3 regions of the Collibacillus ludicampi genome follow, and region 1 is predicted to be linked to each of the others. Evidence: a T-box and tRNA genes for the amino acid it is inferred to sense, from the RefSeq annotation. Region 1 holds a T-box; the other regions hold tRNA genes.

Region 1 (6,653 bases):
GATCTGGAAGAAGCGCTAGCTCGGCAGATGGACGGTACCATTCAATTTCTCATCAAATGCAATCAACCGATCTTTCCATTGACCGTTCTCGCGAGAAATGAGCTTTGGGAGCAAGTACAAACGAAGAAAATTCGGACAGGCGGGAGCGTTTCATCATTTTCTACATAAAATATGTAGTAAGTAGTATGGAGTTCTTAATTTTTCCTAGGAGGCATGTAAATGAGTGACAAGATGGTGGAATTGGCGCAATTGGCAGCGAATGCAGCCGCAGACAAGAAAGCGAGAGATATCGTGATTCTCGATATCCGGGGATTGTCTGTGATCGCCGATTATTTCGTGATCTGCAGCGGGAATTCGAGCACACAAGTGCAAGCGATCGTCAAGGAAATACGCGAGAAACTGGAGAAACGCGGCTTGATGATGAAGGGCATGGAAGGTTTCGACGAAGCACGGTGGGTCTTGCTGGATTTCGGCGATGTGGTCGTGCATGTATTCCGCCAAGAGGAACGCGAGTTCTACAATCTTGAACGCGTGTGGGGAGATGCCACACAACTCAGTATCTCTTAAAAAACGCCACGTTAGGAGCATATGTTGTGAGTCAGAATCTTGTGTATGGGGATTTTGCGGAATATTACGATCTATTAATGCAAGATGCCCCGTATGATCTTTGGTTACAGATGTTTGCGGAAATACTTGATCGTTACGAAATAAAGCCCCGAATCGTTGCCGATCTTGGGTGTGGTACCGGAACGATCAGCATCAGAGTGGCGGAGCAAGGATATCGCGTATTTGCAGTTGACGCATCGGAAGATATGCTTGCCATGGCAGAGGGAAAAAGAGAGGGGAAACACCTTTTTCCCACGTTTTTGCAGCAAGATATTCGTGAATTGCATCTTCCAACATGCGTGGATGTGGCGATCAGTTTTTGTGATACACTCAATTATTTATTGGAAGAAGAACACGTGCAGCAAACGTTCCATGCGGTATACCGTCAGCTTCATCATGGCGGGTTATTCTTTTTTGACATGCATACGCCGTACAAATTGGAGCATCTTTTAGGTGATCAGGTGTTTTATGAAGTGCGGCCGGAAATCGCTTATATTTGGCAAAGCTCTTTTGATGGTACCCGTTGTCTCGTTGAATATGACATCACATTCTTTGCCGAAGTTGGTGACGGTTTGTATCGTCGTTTTCAAGAACAACACCTTCAAAGGGCGTACCCGTGTGAACGGGTTGTGGAATGGTTGTACGATGCGGGATTTCAAACGGTCGAAGTATTTGCTGATTTCAGCTTTGAAAAGCCTACAGACACATCGGAACGCTGGTTCTTTGTTGCACGTAAGTGACATATACGCCTGGTCAACGTGACTTACTTACAATCGTTATCGTGATGCCGCTACGTTTGGTGCCATTTAAGGCTTTTTCGGGAGCCTTTTCATAATAACTCCATGCCGCAGTTTGACACCAGACAGACTAAAACTGTTTTCAGGTCGGGCGTACGCTTTTGCGTCAAACGAGATGGAAGTTCATCTCGCGACATATTTAGAGCGAGGGGATCGCCATCAAGCGCGAGTGCAAAGGAAACGCCCGCCATACCATTTTTCATGCAGACTTTTCTATTTAAAACGGGAGGGCACATATGAAACTCTATACGCGTACAGGAGATCAAGGAATGACTGGTGTTATCGGGGGGCGAGTCAAGAAAGATTCTGTCCGTGTAGAAGCTTACGGAACGGTCGACGAATTGAATGCATTCGTCGGACAGGCGCTCGTTCTTCTGAAAACGGAAGAAGCAAAGTTCCATGACATGGTACAAGATTTGACAGAAATTCAACACGAGTTATTCGATTCCGGCGCTGATCTGGCACTTGTGAAAGCACCGGAAGGGTACGACCTATCGTACAAAATCAATGGCGATCATGTGACAAAGCTTGAAAAGTTGATTGATAAGTATGATGGCGAATGCCCACCGATCAAACGATTTATTCTTCCTGGGGGATCCGGGCCGTCGGCCGCTTTACATATCTGCCGAGTCGTCGCACGAAGAGCGGAAAGACGCGTGGTCACACTTGCCGAAATGGAACCCATCAATGAGGAGATTCGCCGCTACTTAAACCGCCTTTCCGATCTCTTTTTTGCGATGGCTCGCGCGAGCAATGTACGTACAGGTGTAACTGATACCGAATATAAAGGCGGGGAAGAAGTTTTCAAGTAAGTGTAACATATTCTGCCACACACCTGTGTGGTTTTTTTTTTGCACATAGACGAAAGCCCCCGAATAGCCTATGGTAGATCCATATGTAATCGAAAATGCGCTGTAAGGGCGGGTACACCCCGCTCCGTGAACAGTTTTTCAGGAGGGGGATATGCTTGTTTGTACATGTTGTCAAACCGGGGGAATCCCTTATTTCCATTGCGAAAGATTATGGGGGAACGCCGGAAAAGATTCGGGAGCTGAATGAACTCCCAAGCGACAGAATCGTGCCTGGTTTACATCTTTTGATTCCGGCCGGACCAGCGGCCACTCTCGTTCCTTATATCATACAGGAAGGAGACACGATCGATACTCTTGCACGGGAATTTCGCGTTCCACCGCGAATCATTGTAGGATCGAACGAAAGCATACAACGGACTGGATTCAAACAAGGACAAACGGTTTGGTTACCTGTTCCGATTCGTGAAAAACGAGAGATTGAAGTGAACGCGTACATCATACCAACAGGTACACAAGCAGACGCAGAAGTCATTCGTGATGTCGCTCCGCATATCACCTATTTGTCCACATATAGTTATCGTGTTACTCAGGACGGCCGTCTCGTGGATGTATCCGATACACATTTGTTGTCTGAAGTGAAACGTCAGGCTGTGATGCCGCATATGACCGTCAGCAATTTTGACGGGAACCGTTTCAACCCTGAACTCGCCCGTGCGATCATGAATAGAGAGGGTATCAAACAAACCCTTTATGAAAACATCTTTCACGTCATTCGCAGAAAGGGATATCAGGGCGTACATGTCGATTTTGAGCATATGTATCCGGAAGATCGAGAATTGTATAATGATTTCATTCGCGGACTTGCCGCTTTCATGAAACCGAAAGGAATTTCTGTGTCGCTTACACTGGGACCTAAGATGAATGATGATTTCCAGAGCCGTTGGATGGGAGCCTTCGACTATAATACATTAGGTACGCTCGCTGATAGCGTAATGATTACGACATATGATTGGGGATCTGTAGGAGGTCCTCCTTTACCGATTGCACCGCTTCATCTTGTGAAAAAGGTATTACAGTATGCAATTTCTTTGATTCCCGCCAACAAGATTTTCATGGGAATGGCGCTCTACGGGTATGATTGGTCAACCCCGTTCGTTCCCGGCATACGTGCCAGAGGAATCGCTCCAAAGGCGGCTGTGAACATGGCGATTCATCAGGGGGCTGTGATTCAATGGCATCATGCGTCCGCATCCCCTACCTATACGTATCGCGGAGAGCGAGGAGAATTTCGTCAGGTTTGGTTTGAAGATGCGCGTTCTGTCATGGCGAAATTTCATCTTGTTCAAGAAATGGGAGTGCGGGGGATCAGTTATTGGGTTCTCGGTTGTCCCTTTCCGCAGAATTGGGCGCTTCTTGAGAAAACATTCACTGTACGTCAAAAGGTCGGTCAATTCTCATGATCATCCCGCTGTCACATGCGCGCGCATACCACCGATTCCCATATTATTAAAACGTCTCGGGCGGTTGATGAGAGAGTCAATATTCGTAATTAAAAGAAAAACGAGAAAGTGGAATCGCTTTCTCGTTTTCTGTATGTCAATCCATATATTGTGGGCGAATGAATTCATCGGAGATCATCGTTTGCAATGCGTTGGATAAGTGTGAGGCATCTTCGGGAGTCATGGCGAATTTTCGGCAGAGAAGATCGACATCGTGAACATCGTGACTGTCGAGAAGATCTCCCCGTTTCGACTGCAGACACAGCACAACGGTCTTACCGAGAAAGTGTTCAGAAAAAGTCAACATGAAGTCAAAACGTTTTCCCCCACTGATGAAACCGATGTGACGTGTACGGGTCGTTTCCATTTCATCGAACAAAATGTGTTCCATGGCATCCCCTCCTTTGAGACAATTATATGAATTATAACTAAAAATATCAACAGTCAGACAACCATTTTTGCAAATTGGTCTCAGAATTTTTAGTTCTTTTATAAAAATGAAAATGCATCTTCATGTAAAATTCTGCATTTGATGTTTCGTTTATTGACAAAGTGGAAACAATGTGAGTATACTAACAAAAAATCGAATACGACATCTTTGTCGAATGATGTGATGAAGAGGATCAGTAGCCTGATGTGCATGTCAAGAGAGCCGACGGTTGGTGCGAGTCGGTCATGTCACGAAGGTGAACTCGCCTCGGAGCTGTGTCTGGGAAGAACCGTAGTACTTGGCACCGTTTCATCCGCGTTATTGGATGCTTGAGTGAGCACAAGAATTCTTGTGCTAAAAAGGGTGGTACCGCGGGAAAGGTTACGATGATCCTAACCTCTCGTCCCTAGTCATTGATTACTGGGGGTGGGAGGTTTTATTATTTTAATGGAACGTGAAGGAGGGCTAGAATGAACGAACATACATATTCACCTGCTCATATAGAGAAAAAGTGGCAGAAAATCTGGCAAGAAACAGGCGCATTTAAAACTTCGGATGAAGACGATAAACCGTATTTTTACTGTTTAGAACAATTCCCATACCCATCCGGACGTTTGCACATGGGGCACGTCCGCGTCTATTCCATAGGGGATGTCGTCGCTCGCTTCAAGCGGATGCAGGGCTACAATGTTTTGCATCCGATGGGCTGGGACGCGTTCGGTATGCCTGCAGAGAATGCTGCGATCAAAAATGGAGTGCATCCTGCTGTTTGGACGTATGACAATATCGATTTCATGCGCAAACAAGTAAAAGAATTGGGATCCTCCTATGATTGGGAACGCGAGGTGACCACCTGTTCGCCCGATTATTACAAATGGACGCAATGGCTGTTTCTTCTTTTCTATGAAAGAGGATTGGCTTATCGAAAGAGAGGAGCGGTGAATTGGTGTCCTGACTGCCAGACCGTTCTTGCCAATGAACAAGTGGAAGACGGCGCTTGCTGGCGTTGCGGCACAGAAGTCGTCAAGCGTGATTTAGAACAATGGTTCTTGCGCATTACCGATTATGCGGATCGTTTGTTAAAGGATCTCGACAAGTTGACCGGCTGGCCGGAGAAAGTCATTACGATGCAACGCAACTGGATCGGCAAATCCGAAGGTGCCGAAGTACAGTTTGCAATCGAAGGATCCGACGATTCGATCACGGTCTTCACTACACGTCCTGATACGTTATATGGCGTTACATACCTCGTCTTGGCGCCTGAGCATCAACTGGTGAAACTGTTGGTAGAGGGAACGGAGGAAGAGGAAGAAGTCACCCGTTTCGTGGAAGAGATTCGCAAGACCTCCGATATCGAGCGAACGGCAGCCGATGCGGAAAAAGTGGGCATGTTTATCGGACGTTACGCAATTCATCCTTTAACGGGGGAAAAACTGCCCATTTGGATCGCGAATTATGTACTTCCCGACTATGGTACGGGGGCAGTCATGGGGGTTCCCGCTCACGATGAGCGCGACTTCTCTTTTGCTTCCAAATACGGTTTGGAGATTCGCGTGGTGATCGAACCGCAGGGTGAGGAATTGAACAAACCGTTAGAAACTCCATACACAGGTGAAGGTGTTCTCGTCCATTCGGACAAGTTTAACGGACTGTCGAATCAAGAAGCGTTGACGAAAATCGTGGCCCATCTTGAGGAACGAGGTGTCGGAAAAGCGGCGGTTTCCTTCCGCATTCGCGACTGGTTAGTTTCGCGCCAACGTTACTGGGGAGCGCCGATCCCGATCATCTATTGCGACCGTTGCGGAACCGTCCCTGTACCCAAAGAACAGCTTCCGGTGATTTTGCCGAAAGAGGTTTCATTCGCTGCAGGAAATCTGTCCCCTCTCAAAACGAATGAGGAATTCCTGCATACGACCTGTCCGACATGCCAGGGACCGGCAACGCGCGAGACGGACACGATGGATACGTTTATCGATTCATCATGGTATTATTTACGCTATATTTCACCGAAGGATGATACGAAACCATTCGATTCTCAAGCTGTGAACCGCTGGTTGCCAGTCGACAAATATATAGGCGGTATCGAACATGCTGTCCTGCATCTCTTGTATTCGCGCTTCTTCACAAAAGTGTTGTACGATGCAGGTCTGGTTTCATTTGACGAGCCGTTCGAATCCCTCTTGACACAGGGGATGGTCACCAAAGATGGAGCGAAGATGTCGAAATCGAAGGGGAACGTTGTCTCTCCGGAAGAAATAATCGCGAAGTACGGGGCAGATACAGCCAGAACATTCATTCTGTTTGCCGCGCCGCCCGATCGTGATCTCGATTGGAGCGATCAAGGGGTAGAGGGGGCACATCGTTTCCTCGGCCGCGTTTGGCGGATGGTGGAGCAACACCGCGAGATGTTCGCCGTACGTCAACCCGCTTCGGCGACCTCTCCTGCAGAGAAGAAATTGCTTCAAGTGACACATGCGACGATCAAGAAAGTAACGGAGGATATAGGCAC
Region 2 (6,653 bases), 1.2 Mb from region 1:
CACAAACAAGAGGATAAGAGCAAAAACAGCTCGTGTGCCTAATTGAATCGTCCCTTTTCTCAGACGGGAGAACAATTGCCTCCTTGAATAATAGCGAAATACATAATACGAAGCGACGACAACAGCAAAAAAGGCTAAAAGCATGATGACTTTGTTGACATCATGTGCAAGAAGCGAAATATAAACAGACAATAAAATCATGGTTACAAAATCAGATAACACGGCGATGATGAGAATGGTCTGTCCTAAGGGAGTTTCCGTAGCCCTCCGTTCTTTGAGGACCGGTACAACGACTCTCAACGAGATCGTTGCTATGATCAACGTCATGAGAAAAGGTTCTTTAATAAAATTTCCCCAAACCATCCCATAAGAGAGCAACAGTGAAGTGACGAGAATTCCTATGAAAACCAATGTTGCAATCACAAATGGATTTGCAACATTTTGATTCTTTCTGCCGGTCTTATTTTTCAAAAGGTCAAAATCGATTTCTACTCCACTGAGAAACATGAGAAAAATAAAACCAAGCAATGATAAAAGCTTTAACCAGGGATCTTCGGTAATCAGATTCAATCCGCTTTTTCCGATGATGATTCCCATAACGATTTCTGCAACCACAACAGGTATCATCCCTAAACGAAAACGATGAAGAAGAATAGGGACTAAAAATGCGATGCCAACGACCAACATTAATGAAGTGATCGATATATGATCCTCCATGATAGACCTCCCATCATTCAAATCCGTATGCTTATGAGTATCTCGAACAAATCGCGGATTGACAACACTAAGAAACCGTCTCTTTTACGAACAGGATATACCAATCTAAGTTTCCTTACTCAAAACGAACTTCTCCTGCAACAAGAATGGCCATTAGCATCTAACGCTAAAGGCCATTTGATATCTTTATTCTTTAATTTCGTATATGGTTTTTTATCGGATCATTCCTCGCCGCAATCTCTTTTTATGTTCTGACTTCATTGTCAACATGGGAATCATTAAGATCATGGAAAAGGAAAGTGCGCAAAATCCAATATAATAATTTCCTGTAGCAAAAGCCCCTCCGGATAACATAGCGATTATCAACAGAAGCATGACAACAAGAACATCCATATCGAAAACCTCCACTTTCTTGGCTTGTCCTTTTGTTTCCTATATGTATGTCCGAATTCTTCAAATAAGACCTACCTTGAAAATGAGTGCTTGGGTGGGTGTATCGCTTTGCGCTTGGGTTCGATGAAGGTCGTCTTTGGGGTATATGTTTTGCGCTCATGCTCCGTGAAGGTCGTCTCGCATGGAATATTATTCAAATGTTGCGAGACGACCTTCAAAGTCGCTATTACGCGCAAAGCATATACCCCCTTTACGAGAGCAATAGGAAGCGGAACGACCTTCAACTCACCTCTGCGCTGCAAAGCGATACAACCCACCCAAAAGATACTCCGTTGCATTAGGCAGCTTAAATCTCTATTCCCGCACAAGAAACTTTTCATCCTCTGATAGCGCCGCTTGCGGCATTGGGGACTATCTAAAAAGTGTAGTTTGGAGGGAGTATGCTTTCCGTTCGTGCCTCGTGGAGATCATATGGCACCGCCGCATACGGCATGAATGGCTACTATCAAGGAATAAATATGTCAAAAACCCCTTTATGTTCAAAAGAAAAACGCCTTCCACTCAGAATCCACTGAGTGAAAGGCGCTCATTGATAAGATCTGGTGCGGCTAATAGGAATCGAACCTATGGCCCCCACCGTGTCAAGGTGGTGCTCTCCCTCTGAGCTATAGCCGCATACGATTGGTGCGGGTAGCCAGACTTGAACTGGCACGGGAATAATTCCCGACAGATTTTAAGTCTGTTGCGTCTGCCGATTCCGCCATACCCGCAGTTTACTTGGAGGCGCCACCCGGATTCGAACCGGGGAATAAAGGTTTTGCAGACCTCTGCCTTACCACTTGGCTATGGCGCCAATCAATCAAAATGGTGGCTCGGGACGGAATCGAACCGCCGACACGAGGATTTTCAGTCCTCTGCTCTACCGACTGAGCTACCGAGCCAGTCGATGGTGGAATCGAAGGGACTCGAACCCTCAACCCCTGCGCTGCCAGCGCAGTGCTCTACCAATTGAGCTACGACCCCGACTGACAACATCCATTATACATTCATATATAGAATGTTTCAAGAGGTAATATGGTGCAATTAAACATTTTTCCGAAATCCATGCATCGTCAGTTGTGATTCTGTACGATACGCATGTAAAAGTGGGGCCTGGTTCACCAAGCCCCTTTTTTTGATTCGTGCGGGTTCGCATTCGCAATCCCACGTCATCACGCCAACATCGTCGCATGAAAAGGCGTGACATGACTTCGCCCTTCGCGCAGTTCTACCAGATAGGATACGTCCCCCATCGAAGCGAGTTCCGCGTTATGTGTGACTAAGATGATTTGCCGTCCGAATGCCGCCGACAGTTCTTTAAGAAACTGGGCTACATTCCGACTGTACTCCGCAGATACATGCTTGCCCGGTTCATCGAGAATGATCGGCCCTTCCATCCGTGTGGCCTGAAGCAGCGCAGCGCGTAAAGCGAGTGAGATCACATCGACGACTCCTCCTCCTCTGGCATCTTGAGGACGCGTCTGCACAGGAATCTCTCCGCCGTATAACGAGACAACATAAAATTCGCCTTCCGCGCGACCGCGCACTTCTTCAATCTCGACTCGGAATTCCATGTTTTCATCGCCAAATATATATTGAAGCGCTTGCGTGACCATCCCTTCAATCTGCTTGCGCGCCTGTTCACGGGCAAAATGGGACGATTGTTGCAGTAAAATTTTCACCTGCACCAAGATCTCCATTTCCTTCTGCAACTGGGTCAATTTCGCTTCCGTTTGCTCAATTTTCCGCAAGATCGCGTCCCGCTCTCCAAGTCGGCGATGATAAGCGGCACGCAGTTCGCGGACTGCGACTGTAATGTCCATCATCATTCCCCTCTCTTGATCAAATCCCAGGGAATCAACGCATGGATCTCCTCCGTAAGTGTTGCGATTTCATTCTCCAACTTGCTGATTTCCGCATCGAGCTGTTCCGGGTCAACATCTTCCGCTTGTATCTGCGTGAGAATATCTTCCTTCTGCTTGAGCAGATTTTCTTTTTTCGTCTCGGCTCGCAAACGCAAGTCACGTGCTTTTGTGAGCCCTTCTTTAAGTTCCGCGAGTTTCTCTTCCATCTTCCACTCCCCCTGTAAACTCCTCTAAAATCCGTTCGGTTGTATGTTCATCGATCGGTGAGAAGCAAACCGGGCATGTACCGGAGCGCTTCAATAAAATCTGGTAAGCGTTTAATTGTTTCTCCATTTCACGTGCATGTTCCTTAAGAAATTGATCGGCCCTGAATAGACGTTCTTCAATCTCTGCTTTCTGGTTTCGCAAGGAAGCGAGCCTTTGGAGACGATCGATGAACTTAGTTAAATGAGCAAGTTTCTCCTCGGCGCGATCGATTTCCGCCAAGCGTGTCAAATAGCGTTCAACCACTTGCGTGTCTCGCTCAATCAGACGCAGTTTTTCATAAGAAGTCCGAAGCGTCTTTTGTTTCATGCCAAGGCGGATCAAACGTTCATAGAGATGGATCCCCTTTTCCACATCTTTTGTTCGTTCCAAGACACGTTCAACAAGAGCCAGGGATCGATTCACTTCCTTCCACTTCCCTGACATTTGTTGAAGCAGTCGATGTTTATTTAATACTTGTTGTAAACTCGTTACTTTCTGAGAAGCGCGTTCGAGTTCTCTTGTCTCCTGTTCGATTTTTGCACAATATGCGAGTTCACGTCGAATACTTTGCAGTTTCTCACGTAAGAACCGCAGCCGTTTTACCCTCTCGTTCACTTGCACCGCGCATTCCCATAGTCCAACAATATCCGTTAACTTTTCCGTTTGTTGCAACACCCGTTCGGCGATTTCCAACTGCCTATGATTTTCCTGCATGGCATCACGCAACTGCTTTAGCTTGGCTAGCCTCGTGGAAAGCTGCTGCACACGATTCTGTTTTTCTTCAACGAGAAACAGTATATTTTCCAGGTAGGCGAGGTCTTGAAACTGTTCGAGTTCTTCTTGCAAAGCATGCAATTGTTCGCGGTATGTTTTCTCATCCTGTTGCAAACGCGCAAGATCACGGGAAGTATCACGATGTGCCGCGTCAATAATATGCACGCCGTTCAATCGACCGATCGCCTTGGCCTTGACCGCTCCTGATTCTGAAAGGAGAAAAGGGCCATCGAGTTGCATGCCGAGATGCAACATCTTCTCTTCCCCTTCATCCAGCATGATTTTCTCCACGCCGTGAGCAGTGATCACCTCTTGCGGAACACTGTTCCCAAATCCCTCATAGATCTGTTCATCCCCATCCGGACTTGTGACAATATATCGGTTCTTGGACGGGGTTCTCTCACGCGTTACGATAAAGCCGTCATTCATGTAAATCGTCACTCGCACATGATTGGCGCCGACGCGTATAAAATCGGCGCCGCGGGGTTCGTTGTACAATACCCATCGAAGCGCACGGATGACAGATGACTTTCCTTGGTCGGATGCACCGATAATCACATTCAATCCGTTATCAAACTCCAGTTCACTATATTCATGTGACTGGAAATTTTCAATGATGATCTTCTTGATTGTCTTCATCGATTCGCACTCCCTGCCGCCAGTCTCTCTTCCGCGGCGGCGATCCGCCTCATCGCTTCCTCGCGCACATCGGCGGGCAACCCGTCTCGATCAGCAATTTCATTGAGAATCGCTCCGATATCGACCGCCTTATAATCCCCCGCCGCTTTGATTCCTTGCACAAACTGTGCAAGTCGCTGCTCCATGAATGCCGCCTCTTCTTTCTTCGAACAATCGATGACCTCTTCGCCATTCGGTGCACTCTCAAGCGGAATCGCACGGTACGTCAGGGAACCGTCAGTCACGTCGATAAGCAGCGCTTGAGGTATGCGTTGAACGTCTACGGGGTGATTGGACAGACGCACAAAGCCTCCTGGGTTATAAAACACCTTGCCGTTCGTTTCAACCGGGGGAAACCCGAGGTGATTGTGGCCGCATAATGTCATGTCGGCGGCCGTTTCTACGATCTGGTCGACGACCGTATGGGCCACCCCGTCCATGAATTTGCGATCGAGAAGCATGCCATGAACCAAGTGGATCGCCACATCCGCCTCTTTCTCTTGAATGCAATAGTCCAATCGGGGATCGCGGCGATCCAGCTCATAATGATAATGTTGTCCGCTCAGTTGTACGCGCACGCCTCCTTTTTCCAAAAAGACGCGCTCACCAGGATGGATCAGCCGCACGATACCGAGGCGGTTGATAAAGCCGAGCATCGTGCGTGACAAGGTATCCGGGTTATGACCAAATAGGTCGTGATTTCCCGCGATTCCATAGATGGGTTTTCCCCATTCTTTCATTAGGGCAACGAAATCTCCGCAAATTGCTAATGAGGGATTGGGAATATCAAAAAAATCCCCTCCATGCAATATGGCATCCACTTCGTGCATCTGTGCCAGATGGCCCACTTCCCTGAATTTCGCTTTCAATGTTTCGATGAAATCATCGGTTCGATTTGCCGGTGATGTTGCGCGGATATGGGTATCTGTGATATAGAGTAATTTCATCGCTCGCTCACCCCCAATCGATCTTAAAACTTAGTGCTTGAGTGGGTGTATCGCTTTGCGCTTGGGTTCGATGTAGGTCGTCCCGCCTGGATTCTTATTAGAGGTTGCGGAACGACCTTCAACTCACCTCTGCGCCGCAAAGCGATACACCCACCACAAGCCACTCCCCTGCTTGTAGTCGATCTAAACTTCTCTTCCCGCACAAGAAACTTAACATCTAATGATATCGATACTCACGGTATGGAGTAACGTATAAAGCCAGTGCTTACCGCCGCCTGTACCTCAAACCGAACGGCGTCCTTTCTGCGAGAAGACGACCGTCTTCGGCAAAGGATTGCAGTGCATGTGCCAGTTCGTCGTGGGAAATCGTGCGGCGCATTTTCCGTGAAATCTCCGGTAAATAGGCAGTGAGATTGAAAGCGTCAATCGGCAACAAATCTGTGAGTGCCTCCCAAAGTTTCGCATCCAGTTCTGCAAATGATTCGTCCAGTTCTTCAAACGGATTGCTAGCATGTGGAGAGGTCGTTTTCGATACACGGATGCGTATAGCTACCGTCCTTCCCGTAATTGCTGACGAGAGAAAAGCGGTTCCCGAAGGGAGGTAAGGCAAGCGGCTCGCTTCCTCCGACGTGAGGTCGGTCTCCTCGCGAATCACCTGTATGTCGGTAGCACGCACGGTACGAAACACAATTTTGGTACTTAATTGTGCTGTGATCGTGTCATCGAGCAAAGCCGGTCTCTGGGTGGCCAGTACCAGAAAAACCCCGTATTTCCTGCCTTCCTGGGCAATTTCTTTGAGGATCGCTTTGGTGGGTGATTCAAGTGCACCCGTCGGCGCGAAATTATGGGCTTCATCCGTAATGATGACAAATGGCGGAAATTTTTCTTCAATCGGCTTCCCTTTTTGAATCGAATCACGATACGCTCTTCTCTTCTGGTAAAGCTTCCGTACCAGATAAGATGCGAACACTTGCAAGAACCAGATGGATCCCCG
Region 3 (6,653 bases), 1.7 Mb from region 1:
GGTATACAGCAAATCGCCGTGAATTCAGAAAATGCTGCTTCCACGGCCATTCGAGCATCTGAAGCAGCAACAGAAGGGACTTCCTCCATTCAAAAAGCAATCAGTCAAATGAATTCGATCCATGCGACCGTAAGTGAAATGGCCCACTCGATAAAAACGTTAGGGGAACAAGCTCAATACATAAACCAGATCGCGGAAACGATTACGAACATTGCTGCCCAAACCAATCTATTAGCGTTGAATGCAGCGATTGAAGCAGCCCGGGCAGGGGAGCAAGGCCGAGGTTTTGCCGTTGTAGCCAATGAGGTACGAAAACTCGCCGAAGAAACTGCTCAGTCATCCCAACAAATTGGCGAGTATATCGCAACCATTCACGAGGGAATCCAGGCAGTGATTCAATCGATGGAAATCGGAACAAAAGAAGTGTCACACGGAATTGATGTTATCCATATGGCCGGTAATTCCTTCGAGAAAATTCGGCAAGAAGTCAATGAAGTTGCCACACAAATTCATGAAGTCTCGGCTACTGTTCGGCAGATGGCTGAGGGGTCAAAACAGGTGGTCGATTCCATGCAGTCGATCTCCGAAGTCGCAGTCATGTCTGCATCAGGAACACAAAATGTGTCAGCGGCAACAGAAGAACAATTGGCTACAATGGAGGAAATTTCTACTTCATCCCATGACCTTGCCAAAATGGCCGAAGAATTGCAATCTATGATTGGCAAATTTAAAATCTAAATCTTGTATTCTTAACAACTATACAAGAATTGAGTCCTTCACGGTTTTGTGAAGGGCTTTTTTATCCCGATTTTCCGCAAAAAAAGAAGCCTTCATTGAGGCATCCGTTTAATCAATCGGTACATATGAAGAAAAGGTATTTCTCAATAACCAATCGATGCTTTTACCGAGCAAGGTGACAACTCCGACAGAGAGCAGAGCACCCATAATTTGTTCAGTCATAACATTCTCCCTCCTTGCATTCATTTTTTTGAAAATGTATATAGAACGCGTTTTTTTTCTCTTCTCCCTACCCCATATCAAGAACAGAACAAAATATCCTAATTCAACTATACCATAATATACCAAAATAATGAAGGGGTTGCGCAAAAATTATAATCATTACAAAAAAGTTCTACATTTCGATGTAACGGAATGATATCGCACGATTATAGTTCCATGATCAAGAATCCTGAATTTTTGAATTTACATGTTCACAAAATCATTCTCATGTACTCATAACAACGTTAGCTGATGTAGCTGAAATAAATGATCGGCTCAAGCCGATCAATTGTTCAAAGAGAAAAATTACTTATGTATCCACTCTAAAAATTCAATCCTATTTCCGAATGGGTCATCTATATAAAAACGAATGGCGCCTTCCAATGCATCATCATCCTTAACAGCTACTCCCTGTTGAATCAAATGCTCTCGTAGTGCGCTGAGATTCGTTACTTGAAAAGCTGGATGAGCCTTCTTGGCAGGTTGAAAATCATCTTCTATGCCAATATGTACTTGATGTTTCCCACACTGGAACCAAACTCCCCCCCGTTTTCTCAACTCTTCTGGTTTAGGTATCTCCGTCCACCCTAACAAATCACCGAAAAATTTTCGTGCCTTTTCTTCGCAATCTCTTGGTGCAGCCAATTGAACATGATCGATCCCGGAAAATTCAAAGACCATGATGACTCCTCCTTTTTCATGTTTTTTGACAGGAGTGCCCATTCATTTTCCTATATGGTTCGTTTCATCATAACCTGTTCAGTTTTTATGGTAAATCCCGCTTCTTTAAGCAATTTAACGACCCGATTATTGGAGGCGGGCAGGTTAAATGTTCCTCTGATAAGAGAGGCATCAAATGGAGCATAGACTTCAGCTAACAAACATCGAAGTATATCGTCAGCATCTTCACGCCCTGGCTTTGCTTCACATTGGAAAAGATTGATTCTTGTTGGTTTCCCTGACTCGTCACATGTTTTTGTGTACAATACATAGCCAACTTCTCCGCCATTTGCATCAAGTACAATATCCGATTTTCCGACTGATAGGCTCTGCCATTGGCATTGCCACGGGTACATCCCCTTATAGAAAGAAAGCGTTCGTACATCTTGAGGGATACCGGATTTTATTTGATATGATGGGTTCCCTCTGTTCATGAAAGGAACATTCGCAAAAGTGCCTTCCTGGTAGAAGAAAAGTAAACGATCGGTGATTTTGTACCCCATTTTCCGATAAAGTTTAATAGCGCCTTCATTCTGACTCAGTGCTTCCAATGTCGCTATGTCTACCTTTTCGTCTTGGTAGATCTTTAATGCCGCTTCCATTAACACTTTACCGATCCCTTGTCCGCGAAATTGGGGGGCAACACCGGTACCGCCGTTCCAGGCAACTTTTTTGCCATCGATTATACGGACCCCACTCAACACGAGCCCAACCGGTTGATCATGAATAAACGCAACAATCGAAAGAGCTGGCGAAAGTCCCTCTCTCCCCAGTCGAGCTGTAAACGCATCCACTGACGTTGTCACATCGAAAAAGTAGCCTTTGAACGCGTCGTTCCAAGCCTGCACACCTTGCTCAAATGTGCACTCGCTAAGCCGTTTGATCGTAATCATCTGAATTTCCCCTCTCCGATAAACGATAAAAAACACGATTCACACGATTCTTAATTACATAAATACATGGAATTATCTCTTTTAATACACATAAGGAATCATTCTCCATGTACGTTTTTGATAATCGATGTAATCTTGCCCGAACCGCGAAACCAGTACTTTTTCTTCAATATGTATTCGGTATGCGTATGCCATAAAAAACAGAATAATTATAACCGGGATCGATAACCATGATTTTGTCGCGCATCCATACCCAAGAAAAGTGATGAATGTGCCTAAATAACCGGGATGTCTGATCAATCGGTACCACCCCTCCCGAATCAATTGGTGTTCTCCCTGAATACTTACGTTTCGGCTATAAAATCTTCCTAATGTCTTCATAGCCGAATAACGAATCCATATGCCCAGAAAACTTGCGATTATACCGGAATAGAAAAAAAAGGTTTCGGTGTTTCCCGACTTCTGAAACACGTGAATACGTGGCGGTATGACAATCATTAAAAAGAAGGATACGCCGATTAATATCGATGAACCCCTGTTATTCCTTTCTTCTTTTATCGCGTCACGCCGCACAAACTCCAGTAAAAAATACAAGAGAAGCGGTACATATACGAGCATATTTTTGCATCAACTCCGTATCGGTTATCGGCATTAGAAATTGAGGCATTGCGGTATTATTATAACAAAATTCGATCAATTATGGATAAATCAGAAGGGAAAACCCGCCGTAATTTTGCGGCGGGTTTTCCAGTCATCCGTTACATTCCTTTTTATTTCGGATTATTAAAAAAACGATGGTGGAGGTAAGCGGATTCGAACCGCTGACCCCCTGCTTGCAAGGCAGGTGCTCTACCAACTGAGCTATACCCCCAGATCCCTCACAATGGGGTTCCTTTGTGTGGCGTCCAACTGTGGCGTGCCCGGAGAGATTCGAACTCCCGACCTTTTGATTCGTAGTCAAACACTCTATCCAGCTGAGCTACGGGCACATGTATGGTGCGATCGAGTGGACTTGAACCACCACGGGATAAACCCACACGCCCCTCAAACGTGCGCGTCTGCCGATTCCGCCACGATCGCATGTATGGAGCGGAAGACGGGACTCGAACCCGCGGCCCTCGCCTTGGCAAGGCGATGCTCTACCACTGAGCTACTTCCGCATCTCTGGTGAGCCATGAAGGACTCGAACCTTCGACACCCTGATTAAAAGTCAGGTGCTCTACCAACTGAGCTAATGGCTCATTCAGGGGGAGGTAAGCGGATACTAGGCAAGCGCTCTACCACCCGCTAGTAAATGGGTTCAGCCTGGCGACGACCTACTCTCCCGGGGGCTCCCGCCCCAAGTACCATTGGCGCTGGAGAGCTTAACTTCCGTGTTCGAGATGGGAACGGGTGTGTCCTCTCCGCTATCATCACCAGACTGTCGGGATTGCTCCCTGAAAACTGGACACGAATATGAGATATGGAACCATAAACCGTTTAGATTAAGCCCTCGACCGATTAGTACGGGTCAGCTCAACACCTCGCGGTGCTTACACCTCCCGCCTATCCACCCTGTCATCTTCAGGGGGTCTTACCTCGTTGACCGAGTGGGAAGTCTTATCTTGAGGGGGGCTTCGCGCTTAGATGCTTTCAGCGCTTATCCCGGCCCGACATAGCTACTCAGCGATGCGGTTGGCACCACAACTGAGACACCAGCGGTCGGTTCATCCCGGTCCTCTCGTACTAAGGACAACTCCTCTCAAACTTCCTGCGCCCGTGGCAGATAGGGACCGAACTGTCTCACGACGTTCTGAACCCAGCTCGCGTACCGCTTTAATGGGCGAACAGCCCAACCCTTGGGACCAACTACAGCCCCAGGATGCGATGAGCCGACATCGAGGTGCCAAACCTCCCCGTCGATGTGGACTCTTGGGGAGATAAGCCTGTTATCCCCAGGGTAGCTTTTATCCGTTGAGCGACGGCCCTTCCACTTGGAACCGCCGGATCACTAAGCCCGACTTTCGTCCCTGCTCGACCTGTATGTCTCGCAGTCAAGCTCCCTTATGCCTTTGCACTCGAAGCGCGATTTCCAACCGCGCTGAGGGAACCCTTGGGCGCCTCCGTTACCTTTTAGGAGGCGACCGCCCCAGTCAAACTGCCCGCCTGACATTGTCCCTTGCCCGGATGACGGGCACAAGTTAGAAGATCAGTACCTCAAGGGTGGTATCCCAACGGCGGCTCCACCAAGGCTGGCGCCCTGATTTCCAAGCCTCCCACCTATCCTGTACATGAGATACCCATCTTCCATATCAAGCTACAGTCAAGCTCCATGGGGTCTTTCCGTCTAGCCACGGGTAACCTGCATCTTCACAGGTATTACAATTTCACCGGATCTCTCGTCGAGACAGCGCCCAAGTCGTTACGCCATTCGTGCGGGTCGGAACTTACCCGACAAGGAATTTCGCTACCTTAGGACCGTTATAGTTACGGCCGCCGTTTACTGGGGCTTCGGTTCAGAGCTTCGCTTTCGCTAACCCTTCCCTTAACCTTCCAGCACCGGGCAGGCGTCAGCCCTATACGTCGCCTTACGGCTTAGCAGAGACCTGTGTTTTTGCTAAACAGTCGCTTGGGCCTTTTCACTGCGGCTCCCTCGGGCTCATCACCCTACCGGAGCGCCCCTTCTCCCGAAGTTACGGGGCCATTTTGCCGAGTTCCTTAACGAGAGTTCTTCCGAGCACCTTAGGATTCTCTCCTCGCCTACCTGTGTCGGTTTGCGGTACGGGCACCAGCAGCCTCGCTAGAAGCTTTTCTTGGCAGCGTGAAATCAGGGACTTCGCTACTTGAATTCGCTCGGCGTCACAGCTCAGCCTTACCGAGAGACGGATTTACCTGCCTCTCAGCCTCACTGCTTGCACGGACATCCGATCGTCCGCTCACCCTATCCTTCTGCGTCACTCCATCGCTCAAGCGGCTGCAAGGTGGTACAGGAATTTCCACCTGTTGTCCATCGCCTACGCCTTTCGGCCTCGGCTTAGGTCCCGACTAACCCTGGGCGGACGAGCCTTCCCCAGGAACCCTTAGGCTTTCGGTGGACAGGATTCTCACCTGTCTTTTCGCTACTTATACCGGCATTCTCACTTCTCATCAGTCCACCAGTCCTCACGGTCTAGCTTCAACCCGATGAGAACGCTCCCCTACCACGGATCGTTCATCACCCTAGACTCATGGCCACCCGCGGTTTGAGCGGGCGATTTTGGCGAATGCTTTTGAAGGATCCTTGCGGAAAGCATTCGCAGAAAATGTCTTATACACCATGACGTCCACGGTGACGAACGATTCATCCATAGCTTCGGTATCCGGTTTGAGCCCCGTTACATTTTCCGCGCAGCGTCACTCGACCAGTGAGCTATTACGCACTCTTTAAATGGTGGCTGCTTCTAAGCCAACATCCTGGTTGTCTGTGCACCGCCACATCGTTTCCCACTTAACCGGAATTTGGGGACCTTAGCTGATGGTCTGGGCTGTTTCCCTTTTGACCACGGATCTTAGCACTCGTAGTCTGACTGCCGGAGATCGAGATCATGGCATTCGGAGTTTGACTGAGTTCGGTAACCCGCGAAGGCCCCTAGCCCAATCAGTGCTCTACCTCCATGTCTCTGCTCCGACGCTAGCCCTAAAGCTATTTCGGGGAGAACCAGCTATCTCCGAGTTCGATTGGAATTTCACCGCTATCCCCACGTCATCCCCGCATTTTTCAACATGCGTGGGTTCGGACCTCCATGCGGCTTTACCCGCACTTCATCCTGCACAGGGATAGATCACACGGTTTCGGGTCTACGACTGCGTACTCTAGCCCTCTTCAGACTCGCTTTCGCTGCGGCTCCGGCTTCCCGCCTTAACCTCGCACGCAATCGTAACTCGCCGGTTCATTCTACAAAAGGCACGCCGTCAGGCACATCCTTGCGGATATCGCCCTCCGACTGATTGTAGGCACACGGTTTCAGGTTCTCTTTCACTCCGCTCCCGCGGTGCTTTTCACCTTTCCCTCACGGTACTGGT

What was found. The T-box of region 1 lies ahead of leuS (leucine--tRNA ligase). A T-box ahead of a tRNA ligase gene usually reads a tRNA of that ligase, here a tRNA-Leu.
Region 2: it has a tRNA-Leu gene. The T-box ahead of leuS (leucine--tRNA ligase) is inferred to sense a tRNA for this amino acid. The anticodon was not compared.
Region 3: it has a tRNA-Leu gene. The T-box ahead of leuS (leucine--tRNA ligase) is inferred to sense a tRNA for this amino acid. The anticodon was not compared.

Annotation. Positions count from the first base shown of each region.
Region 1 is NZ_BOQE01000001.1:3,916,437-3,923,089, reverse strand. It holds gene yqeK (bis(5'-nucleosyl)-tetraphosphatase (symmetrical) YqeK) at 1-168, shown strand, start outside; gene rsfS (ribosome silencing factor) at 220-567, shown strand; gene DNHGIG_RS19955 (class I SAM-dependent DNA methyltransferase) at 594-1,346, shown strand; gene DNHGIG_RS19950 (cob(I)yrinic acid a,c-diamide adenosyltransferase) at 1,640-2,215, shown strand; gene DNHGIG_RS19945 (glycosyl hydrolase family 18 protein) at 2,371-3,675, shown strand; gene DNHGIG_RS19940 (SAV0927 family protein) at 3,812-4,105, opposite strand; T-box leader at 4,319-4,555, shown strand; gene leuS (leucine--tRNA ligase) at 4,615-6,653, shown strand, end outside.
Region 2 is NZ_BOQE01000001.1:2,764,709-2,771,361, reverse strand. It holds gene DNHGIG_RS14075 (monovalent cation:proton antiporter family protein) at 1-717, opposite strand, end outside; gene DNHGIG_RS14070 (hypothetical protein) at 931-1,110, opposite strand; tRNA gene DNHGIG_RS14065 (tRNA-Val) at 1,711-1,785, opposite strand; tRNA gene DNHGIG_RS14060 (tRNA-Leu) at 1,793-1,880, opposite strand; tRNA gene DNHGIG_RS14055 (tRNA-Cys) at 1,889-1,963, opposite strand; tRNA gene DNHGIG_RS14050 (tRNA-Phe) at 1,976-2,051, opposite strand; tRNA gene DNHGIG_RS14045 (tRNA-Ala) at 2,058-2,133, opposite strand; gene DNHGIG_RS14040 (DNA repair protein RecN) at 2,322-2,972, opposite strand; gene DNHGIG_RS14035 (hypothetical protein) at 2,975-3,220, opposite strand; gene DNHGIG_RS14030 (AAA family ATPase) at 3,195-4,673, opposite strand; gene DNHGIG_RS14025 (metallophosphoesterase family protein) at 4,670-5,659, opposite strand; gene DNHGIG_RS14020 (ATP-binding protein) at 5,925-6,653, opposite strand, start outside.
Region 3 is NZ_BOQE01000001.1:2,179,318-2,185,970, reverse strand. It holds gene DNHGIG_RS11005 (methyl-accepting chemotaxis protein) at 1-738, shown strand, start outside; gene DNHGIG_RS11000 (VOC family protein) at 1,306-1,680, opposite strand; gene DNHGIG_RS10995 (GNAT family N-acetyltransferase) at 1,731-2,612, opposite strand; gene DNHGIG_RS10990 (methyltransferase family protein) at 2,694-3,230, opposite strand; tRNA gene DNHGIG_RS10985 (tRNA-Ala) at 3,408-3,483, opposite strand; tRNA gene DNHGIG_RS10980 (tRNA-Arg) at 3,525-3,601, opposite strand; tRNA gene DNHGIG_RS10975 (tRNA-Leu) at 3,607-3,692, opposite strand; tRNA gene DNHGIG_RS10970 (tRNA-Gly) at 3,698-3,772, opposite strand; tRNA gene DNHGIG_RS10965 (tRNA-Lys) at 3,778-3,853, opposite strand; rRNA gene rrf (5S ribosomal RNA) at 3,916-4,032, opposite strand; rRNA gene DNHGIG_RS10955 (23S ribosomal RNA) at 4,093-6,653, opposite strand, start outside.